2 regions of the Paractinoplanes brasiliensis genome follow, and region 2 is predicted to be linked to the other one. Evidence: riboswitches for the same ligand, from Rfam matches in the RefSeq annotation. Region 2 holds a riboswitch; the other holds the start of a gene.

Region 1 (6,894 bases), 1.5 Mb from region 2:
ACCGCTGGGGGCGTCGGCGTTGAGCCGTCCCTCCAGATAGGCCACGCCGTCGATCAGGTCGTCCGGCGGCACGCCCAGCCAGCTCCGCAGGGTGTAGCCGGCGGCGTGTTTCTCGGCCTCGGCCCGCAGCCCGGCCAGCAGCGTGGGGTCGAGCGCGGTGACGTCGAGCCGGCTGCGGATCTCGGCCAGGCCCGGCTTGGCCCCGGCGGCCTCGGCGAACGCCCGGCCGTCCGGATGCCGGTCGACGGTTGACGCCTGGATGTGTTTGCGGTTGTGCGCGGCGGCCCGTTCGGCGGCCACGTCGAGAAGCGCCCGGCCCACGCCCTGCCTGCGGTGACCGGGCAGCACGAGCAACTCGGCCCAGACCACGTCCAGATTGTCCAGCTGGGGGAACTCGAGCACGAGCAACCCGACCGGCTCGCCGTCGAGATAACCCAGATGTCGCTCGAACGTCACTGCGGGTGGCGGATTGTCTAGGATCTTGAGGTAATTTTCCCGGCTCTGGAATGGAATGTCGGGACAGTCATGATGTGCTGTCGCGGCGGCGATGTCGTAGGCGATCTCGGGAGTCTGCAGTGGCCCGGCAGATACACGCATGCCCGCCACCCTTGCGGGCGACGGCCATGAACGCCAACGATTTATGGAGCAAGCATTTGGTCGGGAGGACGGACGCACAGCGCCTCCGGCACTGGGTCGTTGGGTCCCTCGAGAGATTGTCGCCAAGCTCGAAGGTGAGGGGCCACGTACGGCGCCGCGCCCTCCCGCAGAGAGCATCCTGCCGATCCCGCGACCACCGCGCAAGTCCTCGCGCGATGGAATTCTCACTGGATGGCAGATTGCCGATTACCCAGAGTTATCCCAGCAGGCCGGCCGCGCGTGCGCCCCGCAGCGACGGCTTGATCCGGTGGGTCGGCCCGACGAGCTCGCTGATCGCGTCCAGCGTCTTGAGACCCTCGCCGGTGTTGTAGACGACCGTCTCTTTCTCGGGGTCGAGCTTGCCGCTCTCGACCAGCTTCTTGAGCACCGCGACGGTCGTGCCGCCCGCGGTCTCGGCGAAGACCCCGGTGGTCTCGGCCAGCAGCCGGATGCCGGCCCGGATCTCGTCGTCGTCGGCGTGGTCCATCCAGCCGCCGGTCCGCCGTACGGCCTCGATCGCGTACGCCCCGGCAGCCGGGTCGCCGATGTTGAGCGACTTCGCGATGCCGGTCGGCTTGACCGGGGTGATCTCGTCGGTGTCGTTGTGCAGCGCCGTGGCGATCGGGTTGCACCCGGCCGACTGCGCGCCGAAGACCGTCCAGCCGCCCTCGGGCGCCTCGCACAGGCCGATCTCGACCAGCTCGGAGAACGCCTTGTCGACCTTGGTGAGCAGTTCGCCCGAGGCCATCGGGATGACCACCTGGGCCGGGATGCGCCAGCCGAGCTGCTCGGCGACCTCGTAGCCCAGGGTCTTGGAGCCCTCGGCGTAGAACGGCCGCACGTTGACGTTGACGAACGCGGTGTCCTCGAACTCGTCGGTCTCGACCAGCTCGCCGCAGAGCCGGTTCACGTCGTCGTACGAGCCCTCGATGGCCACCAGCTCGCCGCCGTAGACCGCGGTCGTGACGACCTTGCCCTGCTCCAGGTCGTACGGGATGAAGACGATGCTGGGCACCCCGGCGCGAGAGGCGTGCGCGGCGACCGAGTTGGCCAGGTTGCCGGTGGAGGCACAGGCGAAGCGGGTGAAGCCGAGGCCGCGCGCGGCGGTCAGCGCGACCGAGACGACCCTGTCCTTGAACGAGTGCGTCGGGTTGGCCGAGTCGTCCTTGACCCACAGCGGCGCGCGCAGGCCCACCGCCGCGGCCAGGGCGGGCGCGCTGATCAGCGGGGTCAGGCCGGGGTCGAGACTGACCCGGGTGGCCGGGTCCTGACCGGCGGGCAGCAGACCGGCGTACCGCCAGATGTTCTGCGGTCCGGCCTCGATCTGCTCACGGGTGACCCGCGCCAGCAGGGCGGGGTCGTAGGCCACCTCGAGCGGACCGAAACACTCGTAACACGCGTGCTGCGCGACCAGCGGGTATTGCGCGCCGCAGGCACGGCAGACCAGGCCCGTGGCGGGTGAGACCGAGGTGGCAATGGGTGCGTTGACGGTAGACGTCATCGAGGCCTTTCCTCTCATCTTTCCCCATGAAGGGGACGGAATTAGCACCTGCCGCGCGCGGCCTCGTCGTCGAGACTGCACGGTGGTTGCCGGGGCTTCACAGGGCCGTGTCCCTCTGCCCCTCTGGATGAGGTATTCAGTTGTTGTTTCCCACACCTTACGACGAGATGGCGCGAATCGGCGCGTGAGATCCCGAGGTGTGAGCGAGACCCCCTTACGAGGTGATGTCCTTGCGCGTGAACCGCCAGAACGCGAGGCCCCAGCACACGGTGGCGTAGACGATCGCGCTGATCGCGCCTTTGACCAGGTCGTCCACCTGCGCCGGGGTGGACAGCAGACCCATCCAGGCGTCGCTGTAGTGCGTCGGCAGCCCGTTGCGGATCACGCCCAGCGCGGTGATCTGGTCGAGGATGCTGGACAGGATCCAGATCATCACCGCGCCGCCGACCGCGCCCAGCGGGGCGTCGGTCAGCACCCCGAGCAGGAAGGCCAGCCCGGCCACGACCAGCATCGTGACGCCCAGATAGCCGGCGATGCCGAGCAGCCGCAGCAGGCCCGCCCCGGGCGCGATCTCGGCCGCCACCGTGCTGCCGAGCGGATGCCACCCGTAGCGCAGGGTGCCGGCGAGCAGCCCGACCCCGGTCAGCACGATCAGCGCGACCGCCGAGTACGCCAGCGCGACGATCAGCTTCACCGCGAGCAACCGGGCCCGCGGCACCGGCACGGCCAGCAGATAGCGCAAACTGCCCCAGCTGGCCTCGCTCGCCACGGTGTCACCGCAGAACAGCGCGACCACCACCACCAGCAGGAACCCGGCCGACACGGCCAGGCAGAACAGCGCGAAGTTGAGGCCGCCCGAGGTGGCCAGGTCGACCAGGCTGCCGAACGCGCCGCCGTTGCCGTCGTCGTCGCCCCCGCTGTCGAACTCGAAGGCGATCAGGATGATGAGCGGCAGCACCGCCATGAACCCCAGGCCCAACTGGGTGCGCCGGCGCGACGCCTGCCGGCGCACCTCGGCCATGATCGGCAGCGTGCGTGACGGCCGGTAGCCGGTCGCGCCTGCCTCAGCCTGAACGCTCATCGGTCCCCACTTCCCCGCGAGTTCTCGCCGACCAGGGCGAGGAAAGCATCTTCGAGACGGCGGCGCGGCACCACCCGGTCGACGGCGACTCCCGCGCGCACCAGCGACGCCACCACCTCGGAGCGGGGCGTGCCGTTCATGTCCACGATCAGGCCGGACGGCCCGTCGGGCAGCACCGAGCGCACACCCAGCTCCCCCAGCACGCGCTCGGCGGCCGGCACGTCGGAGACCTCCAGCTGTACCGACGGCGAGTCACCGACGATCTCGTCGACCGGCCCGGACGCGACGATCCGGCCCTTGTTGACCACGACCGCGTGCGTGCAGGTCTGTTCCACCTCGGCCAGCAGGTGGCTGGAGACCAGCACGGCCCGGCCGTCGGTGGCGTACCGCTTGAGCACCCGGCGCATCTCGGCGATCTGCGGCGGGTCCAGCCCGTCGGTCGGCTCGTCCAGCACCAGCAGCTCGGGCAGGCCGAGCATGGCCTGGGCGATGGCGAGCCGCTGCCGCATGCCGTGGCTGTACTTCTTCGTACGCCGGTGCACCGACGAGCCCAGCCCGGCGATCTCGAGCGCCTCGTCGAAGCGGGCGTCCTCCCACGGGCGCCCGGTGGCTTGCCAGTACGCCCGCAGGTTCTCCATGCCGGTCAGGTGCGGCAGGAAACCCGGCCCCTCGACCAGCGCGCCGACCCGCGACAGCACCGGCGAGCCCGGCACCAGCTTGTGCCCGAACACCAGCGCCTCACCCGCGGTCGGCATGGTCAGGCCCATCAGCACACGCAACGTGGTGGTCTTGCCCGCGCCGTTCGGGCCGAGCAGACCAACCACCTGGCCCCGCTGCACGGTGAAGCTGATCTCTTCGACGGCGACAAACCCGTCCCCGTACGCCTTGCGCAGGCCCTGCACCACCAGAGGCGTGTCGGCGTGCTCGGGCACGGTCGGGGTGTGCTGCCCCCGCAGACGGCGCCGCCGCACGAGCAGCACCACTGCGAGCCCGAGGACGATCGCCGCCAGCAGCCCGGCCAGCACGTACCGCCAGATCGTCTGCGGGTTCGCGATCGGCTCCCCCACCACGGTCGGCAGCAGCAGCTCGGTGCCCACCTGCACGGTGTAGGTGGCGGGCTGCACCGGCGAGAGGAACGCCTGATCGGTGGTGGCGACGACAACCCGTACGCTGTGACCCGCGTCGATCTGGCGCACGATGGCCGGCAGCCGGACCGTGCGGACCTCCGACTCCTCCAGCGTCGCGGGCAGATCGGTCAGCCGCACCGGGGCGACGAGCCCGGCGCTGAGCGTCTCGGCCCCCGACTGGTCGACGTCGTAGAGCTTGACGAAGAGGGTGGCCTCCCCGGTCGGCGAGGCAGCCCGCAGCCGTACGGTCGGCGACCCCACGATGTCGATCGCCTTTGTCACCGGCCCCGACTCGAAGGTCGCGTGCTGCCCCGGGATGTCGGCGGCGACCCCGGACAGCAGCTCGCTGAGACGCCCGCCGGCGCCCGGCAGCGACGACAGCGCGCCCGGGTTGCCGTTCGGCGGGTTCGCGATCGGCTGCGCCGGGCCCTGCAGACTCAGGCTGGTCGTGCCGGTTCCGCCCAGGCCCGGGTACGCGTCGTCGGAGTACCCGTTGGTGACCAGATCGCGGTCGAGCGCGCTGAAGCCGGCCACCCGCGAGTACGTGAAGTCGTCGGACGGCGTCTTGCCCTCGCCCTTGACGTAGTGGTCGAGCCACTGCGCGGTCAGGAACTTCACCCTGTCCTGATCCGTTTGAGGCCCGGCGCCGCCGTCGTGACCGCCGGTGAACCAGGCCACCCGTACGGGGGTGCCGGTCGCGGCGATCGCGCGTGCGTTGGCGTCGGCCTCGCTGAGCGGGAACAGCGTGTCCACCGCGCCCTGGACGAGCAGCGTGGGCGCCTTGATCCGGCTGAGCGTGGCCGCCGGGCTCGACCGGCGCAGCAGGTCGACGGTCGCCTGGTCGGGGGTGCCGCTGGTGGCGACGTCGAGGTAGGCCCGGCACACGTCGGCCGCGAAACGCCCGCAGGCCGGGTCGACGGTGATGCCGGTGGGCGGCGCTGACGGCCCGGTCAGCTGCGTCGCCGAGGGCGCCGCGCCCCCGTTGCCGAAGAAGACGCCGGCCCAGCCCTTCTTGAAGACGCCGGTGGCCGGGGTGTCGGCCGACTGGGGCAGGAACACGTTGGTGAGGTCGTTCCATGTGATCGACGGGACGATCGCGTCGACCCGCGGGTCCTGCCCGGCCAGCATGAGCGCCAGCGCCCCGCCGTAGGAACCGCCGACCACGCCCACCCGGGGGTCGCCGGCCGCGTCGGTCCGGATCTCGGGCCGCGCGGCCAGCCAGTCGAGCAGGCCCTGCGCGTCGCGGATCTCGTGGTCGGGGCTGTTCAGGTGGATCTGGCCGCCGCTGCGCCCGAAGCCCTCGGCGGTGTACGTCAGCACCGCGTACCCGCGCCCGGCGAGCGACTCGGCGTCGTCGCTGACGGACTCCTTGGTGCCGCCGAAGCCGTGGGCGAGCAGCACCGCGGGCACCTTGCCGTCGCGGTCGCGGGGCAGATAGAGCCGGGCGTCGAGGGTCACATTCTCGTTGCCCTCGGGACCGGAGGCAACCGTGATCATCTCGTCCTGCGCCGTCCAGCTCGCGCGCTCGGGCCACACGGCCCAGCCGACGAGGCCGGCCAGCAACACAACGACGGCCGAGGCGGCCAGAACACGCCGCCGGGTGGGCCGGGGCAGCCGGCTCGTCCATGACATGAGCGAAACGGTATCCGCCGACGTCTGAGCGGTGCCTGTGAAACCTCTCAGGAGCCCTCGGGCGATAGCGTGGACCATGGGATTCCGAAGCTCTATCGACAGGGGCCTGCGTGACTGACGAATTGACCCTGACCGCGACGCTGCGGCCGACCGGGCTGGACGACCGTCGCGGCATCGTCCGGCTGCACCCCGACGTCATGACCGCACTGTCGATCAACGCCGGTGATCCCGTACGCCTGAGCGCCACCCGCACCACCGCGGCGCTCGCGGCCAAGGCCCAGCCCGGGGCGAGCCGCGAGTTCCTCTACGCCGACGACCTCACCCTGGGCAACCTGGGACTGCGCGACGGCGGCCGGGTCACCGTGTGCAGGCAGCCGGCGGTCGCGGCCCGGCACGTCGTTCTGGCCGGCGCCGCCGACGTGGTCGCCCTGGTCTCGCCCGAGATGCTGCGGCTGGCGCTGCTCGGCAAGGTGGTCACCGAGGGCGACAACGTCTCGCTGCGCCCGCAGGAGCTGATGCCGGTCGCCGGCCCCGACATCGGCCAGAGCCTGCGCAACCGCCTCGGCTATCAGTGGAACACCGCGCTGCTCACCGTGATCGAGACCGACGGCGCCCTGATCACGATGGATACCGTGGTCGGCTGGCAGGACGGCCCGGTCTCGTCCCCGGTGCCCGGCCCCTCGGTGCGGCCGGAGGCGCCCGCGGCGACCGACCCCGAGGTGCCGCCGCCCAGCCTGGACGACCTGCCCGGCATGCGGGCCCAGGCCAAGGAGCTCGAGGAGCTGCTCGACCTCGGCTTCAACCACAAAGAGGTGCTGGAGCGCCTGGGCACCGAGGTCTCGCTGGGCGTGCTGATCACCGGGCCGGCCGGCTCCGGCAAGTCGGCGCTCGTCCGCGCGGTCGCCGCGCAGGTCGGG
Region 2 (6,894 bases):
CCGAGCGCGATCACGTCGACGCCCAGCTGGTCGGCCAGCACCGCCTCGTCGACGACCTGGCGGATCGCGTCGCCGTGCGAGAGCAGGTTGCCGTGGTCGTCCTCGGGCAGGTCTCCGAACGTGTCGAGACCGAAGGTGAGTTCCGTCATCATGACCCCCTCAAGCTGATTGACGTGTCAATTATGCCCGCTACTATTGACACGTCAATCACAGGAGGTGGAGTTGTGAGCACCGGCACCCGGAGGTTCCCGACCCGCGACGAGCTCCGCGTCTGGCGCGACTTCCTCGAGACGGGTGAGCTGCTGAGAGGCGAGATGGCGGCCCGGCTGCAGCAGTCGTCCGGGCTCTCGCCGGGGGACTATGCGGTGCTGCTCGCGCTGAGCGAGGCCGCCGGTCACCGGCTGCGGTCGTCCGAGCTGGCGGCCACCATCGGCTGGGAGCGCAGCCGGCTGTCCCATCACCTGGGCCGCATGGAGAAACGCGGGCTGATCCGCCGCGAGGAGTGCGCCACCGACAACCGGGGCGCCGAGGTGGTGCTGACCCCCGACGGCCTGGCCGGCTTTCAGGAGGCGACCCGCCCCCACCTGCGCGACATCCGCGAGATCTTCGTCGACGCGCTGACCCCGCAGCAGCTCGAGGCGGCGGGTGAGATCGCGGCCGCGCTGCGCGCCCACCTCGTACGGGGGTAGAAAGGTCCTCATGGCTCGCATAGCGGTGACCGGTGGCAGCGGCAAACTCGGCCGCGCCGTGGTCAAGGATCTGCTCGATCACGGCAACGACGTCGTGAACCTCGACCTGACCCCCGGAAATGATCCGCGGGCCCGGTGGACGAAGACCGACTTGTCCGATTTCGGCCAGGCGGTGGGCGTGCTGACCGCGGTCGACGACCGCTACGACAAGATCGACGCCGTGGTGCACCTGGCCGCGATCCCCGCCCCGGGCCTGCTGCCGAACGCGGCGACCTTCCACAACAACATCACGGTCACCTACAACGTCTTCGCCGCCGCCCGCACGGCCGGGATCAAGACCATCGTGTGGGCGTCCAGCGAGACAGTGCTCGGCCTGCCGTTCGACACCACGCCACCGCCGTACCTGCCCGCCGACGAGGAATATCCCGCCCGCCCCAACTCGTCGTACTCGCTGGCCAAGCACCTCGAGGAGCAGATGGCGGCCCAGTTCTGCCGCTGGGACCCCACGTTGACCATGGTCGGCCTGCGCTTCTCGAACGTCATGGACCCCGACGACTACAAGACCTTCCCCTCGTACGACGCCGACCCGCACTCGCGCAGCTGGAACGCCTGGGGTTACATCGACGCCCGCGACGGAGCCCAGGCCGTGCGGCGCGCCCTCGCGTACGGGGAACCCGGTGTTGAGGTCTTCGTGATCGCCAACGCCGACACGGTCATGAGCCGGTCCAGCGCCGCCCTGGCCGCCGAGGTCTTCCCCGGCCTGCCGGTGAAGAAGGAACTCGGCGAACACGAGACCCTGCTCTCCATCGACAAGGCCCGCCGCCTCCTCGGCTACGAGCCCGAGTTCACCTGGCGCTCGTAGGGGTCCTCGGGTGATGTAGCCTCGGTGTCAGGTCATGAGCGCCAGCGTGAAGCCCCGGCTTGCTGGCCGGCAACCCTTGCGTTCGCGATGGGGTGCCCCGGGTGAGGACCAGGTCTGCGTCCGCCCGGGCGCGGGCAAGCGCGAGCCCGTGGAGGCATCCTCATGTCCGATCGTCTCGATGTCGTCGGCGCCGACCTGACCGTCACCCTCACGTCCGGCGAGCAGCGACGCTTCACCCACCTCGACTACGCGGCCTCGGCGCCCTGTGTGCGGGCCGCTGCCGACGCCGTACGTGATCTGCTCCCGCACTACGGCAGTGTGCACCGCGGCGCCGGGCTGCGTTCGCAACGGTCGACGCTGGAATACGAGCAGGCCCGGGACATCGTGGCCGAGTTCGCCGGCGCCCGGGACGGCGACACCGTGATCTTCACGCGCAACACCACCGACTCGCTCAACCTGCTGGCCCGCGCGCTGCCCGAGGGCACGACGACGATCGTCTTCGACGGCGAGCACCACGCCAACCTGCTGCCCTGGCCCACGCCCGTGCGCCTGCCGGCGCCGGCCGACCCCGAGGACGCGATCCAGTCGGCACGTTCCGCTTTTGCCTCCGTACGCGGTCCCGGGCTGCTCGCCGTGACCGGCGCGAGCAACGTGACGGGGGAGATCTGGCCGCTGCGCGAACTCATCGAGGTCGCTCACTCGTACGGGGGAAGGGTGTTGATCGATGCGGCCCAGCTCGCGCCGCACCGGCCGATCAGCCTGAGCGACACGGGGGCCGACTACGTCGCGTTCTCCGGGCACAAGCTGTACGCGCCGTTCGGGGCGGGTGTGCTGGCCGGGCGGGGCGACTGGCTGAACGCGGCCGAGCCCTACCTGCGCGGCGGCGGGGCCAGCACGTCCGTCGGCGACCAGGCGGGCGACGTCGTGTGGGCGACCGGCCCGGCACGGCACGAGGGCGGCACCCCCAACCTGATCGGCGCCGTCGCCCTGGCCGCCGTCTGTGACGCGCTGCTGCACGCCGACCGCGCGAGCCTCGACGAACACGAGCGGAGCCTGCTGGCCGCCCTGCCCGAGGGGGTCACCCTTTTCGGCGGGAAGCAGCCGCGCGTCGGCATCGTCTCGTACGCCGTGCCCGACCCGGCCGCCGTGGCCGACCGCCTGGCCCGCGAGCACGGCATCGGCGTACGGGCGGGAATGTTCTGTGCCCACCCGCTGGTGCGACGCCTCGGCGGTGGCGGCGACTGCGGAACCGGTGGTCTGCTGCGCGTGAGTTTCGGCCTCGGCAGCACTCACGACGACATCGACCGGTTGCTGCGCGCCTTTGACGAACTCGGGGTGCGCGGCATTCTTTGAGGCATGACTCAGCCGCGTGCCGTCGCTGTGGTGCTCTCCGAGGGCCGCGTCCTGGTGATGAAGCGATACCTCAAGCACCCCCGCACCTGCGCGATGTGCCCGCGCGGCACCCTGGCCTGCGCGGGCCACGACTACGCGGTGCTGCCCGGCGGGGGCGTCGAGCGCGGCGAGTCGTTCGAGGAAGCGGTCGTGCGCGAGCTGCACGAGGAAACCACGCTGACCGCCCGCATCGAACGGCAGCTCTGGTCGGGCCGGCACGTCAGGCGTCGCGCCGTCTACTTCCTCATGACCGATGTCGAGGGCACACCGACGCTCTCCGGCGAGGAGGCCGCCGAGAACAACCCCCTGAACAGTTACGAGCTGCGGTGGGCCACCCCCGACCAGTTCGACGAGCTGAACCTGTTCCCCCGCAGCATCCACGAACGCCTGACGGAGCTGATGTGACGGTTGCTGTTGCCGCACCACACCCGGATGCTGTTGAGGCCGCGCGGGCGGTGGTAGCGGACGGGGGGAACGCGTTCGACGCGGCGCTCGCGGCGGCCGCGGCGCTCACCGTGGCCTATCCGCACCAGTGCTCGGTCGGCGGTGACCTGGTCGCCATGGTGCGTCCGGCCCATTCCCCCGTACGGGCTGTCCTTTCCATCGGCGCCGCGGCGCGTGCTGTGGATGTGGCAGCGCTGGGCGATCGGATGCCGGTGCGCGGTCCGCAGACGGTCACCGTTCCCGGGGTGGTTGCGGGGTGGGCCGCCGTGCACGGGTTGGGGGCGCGGTTGCCGCTCGGCAAGCTGCTCGCGTTCTCAGTGCGGCTGGCCGCCGACGGTGTCGACGTCGCCCCCGGTCTGCGAGCCGCGATAGCCGCTGGGTCCGACGTGATCCGGGCCGATCCGGGCCTGTCCGCGGTGATGCTGCAGCCCCGCCTCGTGCAGCAGGCCCTGGCCGAAACCCTCGCAGCCATCGGCCGTGACTGGCGGTCGTTCTACACCGGACCGATCGTTGCCGGGGTGCGCGCCCTGGGCAGCCCGCTCGCCGAGGAGGATTTCGCGGCCCACGTCGCCGAGGTCGGAGACCCCTTGCGTACGGTCGTCGGCGGCGTCACCTGGCATGCCGCGCCGCCGCCGGTGCAGGGCGCCACTTTCCTCGCGGTCGCCGGTTCACGGTCGTTGCTCGCCGACAGCCGCCGGGCACAGTCCGCCCGCGACGCCTTCCTCGGCGACCCCCGCAGCGGCCCGATTCCCCTCAGCAACCTCCTTCTCCGTACGCCGGAACAAGCGTCCCCCGTCCCCGAGCCGCGGCCGCCGTCCGCGCCGGACCGGATGCGCCGGGCGAGCGGCGACACGGTGGCTGTGACCGCAGTCGACGACGAGGGCAACGCCATCGCGCTCATCCAGAGTGTCTTCGAGAGCTTCGGCGCCGGGTTGCTGGAGCCGTCGACCGGGGTGGTGCTGCACAACCGCGGCTCGTCGTTCCGCCTCGACCCCTCGCACCCCGGGCACATCGCTCCCGGCGTACGTCCTCCGCACACGCTCTGCCCGGCGATCGCCACCACTGCCGACAGCGTGATCGCCCTGGGTTGTCAGGGCGGCCGGGCCCAGCCGTGGATCCTGGCCCAGCTCGCCTCCGAGGTCCTGTCGGCCGACGACCCCGGCGAACTGGTGGCCCGCCCCCGCTGGATCCTCCGGGGCGACGACCTGATGCTCGAACCCGGCGTGCCTGTGCCGCCGGGAGCCGACGGGCTGACGGTCACCACCGTGCCGGGTCCGCACGACGACGCCGGGCACGTCCAAATGTCCCGCTCGCGCTCCGGCCGGCTCGACGCCGGAAGCGACCCCCGAGCCGACGGCCTGGCAGCGGTCCTGCCGTGACCGTCCGCCGACGGCTTCGCTCCCTGGCCGCGCTGGAGCTGCTCAACATCCCCCTGCAGGCGGTGGTGTGGTTCGGCGCGATCGGCCTGCCGCCCTCGTGGCCCAACATGGTGGGCTTCGCGCTCTTCGCCCTCCTCCTGCTGCAGGGCGCCGCGTACTGGCGTGCCAAACTCCGCGCCCTGTCGCCCCCTCAGCGCGCCTTGCCGTGGCGGCCCTTCTTCCTCGCGGCCCGCGCCACGAACCCGATCCTGCTGCTCGCCGGCATCGCGCTGACCGGATACGCCGCCGTCACCGACCCCGGCCGCTCGTCCTGGCCGGGCTTGGCTTTCGCTGTGTTCGCCGTCCTGGAATACATCAACTACTTCCACCTCCAACTGGCCAACGACACCCGAGCCGACCTGCGCCGCCTACGCCACCACGGCCTGCGCCGCTCCCACCTGGCCCGAGACCTGTCCCGTCCCCCGCCGGTGTGATGTGCTCAGTGGCCGCTGGAATGGTGCTGGGGTGTGCAGCAGGAGCCGCCGCTGGTGACAACGCTCGGCTGCGGCGTGCAGCAGGCCTTGCCCCGCCAGGCGTCGCGGCCCTCTTTGACCGCGACGGCCGCGATGACCAGCGCGGCGATCGGGTCGGCCCAGGGCCGGCCGAACAGGCTGTTGACGCCCAGCCCGATCAGCAGCACGGCCGACAAGTAGGTGCACAGCATGGTCTGCTGCGAGTCGGCGACCGCGGTGCGTGAGCCGAGTTCGCGACCGGCGCGGCGCTGAGCGAAGGACAATCCCGGCATGACGGCCAAGGACACGGCGGCGAGCGTGAGGCCGATGGTGGAGTGCCCGGCGTGGTCGTCGCCGAGCAAATTGCGTACGGATTCGGCTGTCACGTAGGCGGCGAGCGCGAAGAACGAGATCGCGATGATCCGCAGGGCGGCCCTTTCCCGGCGTTGGGGGTCGCGGCCGGCGAACTGCCAGGCCACCGCGGCGGCCGAGGACACTTCGATCACGGAGTCGAGGCCGAAGCCGATCAGCGCGGTCGAGTTCGCGGCAGCGCCGGCTCCGATGGCGATGACGGCTTCGACGACGTTGTAGCTGATGGTGGCGGCGACGAGCAGCCGGATCCGGCGGATCAGCATCGCGCGGCGCGCCGGGACGGGACCGGCGGGGAGCAGCGGCAGGTCCATCAGCAGCAGCCCTTGATCGCGGCGTCGGGGCAGGCGGCCGGGTCGACCGCCAGGACCAGGCCGAGCAGGCTGTCCAGCGCCTGCCGGATCTGAGGGCCGGCCAGTTCGTAGCGGGTGCGCCGGCCCTCGGGGACGGCCACGACCAGGCCGCAGCCGCGCAGGCAGGCCAGATGGTTGGACATGTTCTGCCGGGTGACGCCGAGCAGGTCGGCCAGTTCGGCGGGGTAGCCGGGGCTTTCGCGCAGCGCGAGCAGGAGCCGGGCCCGGGTGGCGTCGGACAGGGCGTGACCGAAGCGGGCGAGAACTTGACCGTGTGTCACCGTCTCCACCGGCTCACAGTACAGCGAAACATGTATTCAGCAAACGCTGTATTGATGAGGAGGTGAGCAGGTAGGCGAGGCGGACAGGTCGGCGTGGTGCGCTTCGAAGAATCGCTGGAAGGCGGCCTCGGGATCGGTCACGCGGTCCTTTCCGGGCAGTGGGCTGCTCACCTGTTGGTGGAGCACTGACGCGGAAAGGTTGCTCGTTCATCGCGGGAATTCCCGGGCGACTAGCATCGTCAAGGTTCCCGCGACTTTCATTGCCCGAAGGAGATCACCGTGTCCGCACCCCGTACCCCCGCTGTGGCCGACCCCCTAGTCGTCCCAGCCGGGACTACGGCCGCCGATGCGGTGGCCGCAGCCGGCCTGCCCACGACGGGTCCCAAGGCGGTCGTGGTCGTGCGCGACGCCGGCGGCCGCCTGCGTGACCTGGACTGGCGTCCCGAACTCGACACCGACGTGACCCCGGTCGCGATCGACGAGCCCGACGGCCTCGACGTGCTGCGCCACTCCACCGCGCACGTGCTGGCCCAGGCCGTGCAGGACACGTTCCCCGAGGCCAAGCTGGGCATCGGCCCGCCCATCCGGGACGGCTTCTACTACGACTTCGACGTGCCTAAGCCGTTCCAGCCCG

Evidence for each region. Region 2 has a riboswitch for S-adenosylmethionine ahead of C8E87_RS25045 (aminotransferase class V-fold PLP-dependent enzyme). Riboswitches for the same ligand answer to the same signal wherever they lie in the genome.
Region 1: linked by a shared signal. The riboswitch ahead of thrC (threonine synthase) and the one ahead of C8E87_RS25045 (aminotransferase class V-fold PLP-dependent enzyme) in region 2 are both predicted to bind S-adenosylmethionine.

What each region holds. Positions count from the first base shown of each region.
Region 1 covers NZ_SNWR01000001.1:4,043,321-4,050,214, reverse strand. Annotated here, with positions in the region: gene C8E87_RS18130 (GNAT family N-acetyltransferase) at 1-597, opposite strand, end outside; gene thrC (threonine synthase) at 854-2,137, opposite strand; SAM riboswitch class I at 2,149-2,271, opposite strand; gene C8E87_RS18120 (ABC transporter permease) at 2,352-3,218, opposite strand; gene C8E87_RS18115 (alpha/beta fold hydrolase) at 3,215-5,977, opposite strand; gene C8E87_RS18110 (AAA family ATPase) at 6,088-6,894, shown strand, end outside.
Region 2 covers NZ_SNWR01000001.1:5,525,691-5,532,584, forward strand. Annotated here, with positions in the region: gene C8E87_RS25030 (LLM class flavin-dependent oxidoreductase) at 1-149, opposite strand, end outside; gene C8E87_RS25035 (MarR family winged helix-turn-helix transcriptional regulator) at 225-689, shown strand; gene C8E87_RS25040 (NAD-dependent epimerase/dehydratase family protein) at 700-1,551, shown strand; SAM riboswitch class IV at 1,582-1,698, shown strand; gene C8E87_RS25045 (aminotransferase class V-fold PLP-dependent enzyme) at 1,714-2,904, shown strand; gene C8E87_RS25050 (NUDIX hydrolase) at 2,908-3,348, shown strand; gene C8E87_RS25055 (gamma-glutamyltransferase) at 3,345-4,766, shown strand; gene C8E87_RS25060 (hypothetical protein) at 4,763-5,239, shown strand; gene C8E87_RS25065 (cation efflux transmembrane domain-containing protein) at 5,245-5,940, opposite strand; gene C8E87_RS25070 (ArsR/SmtB family transcription factor) at 5,940-6,269, opposite strand; gene thrS (threonine--tRNA ligase) at 6,540-6,894, shown strand, end outside.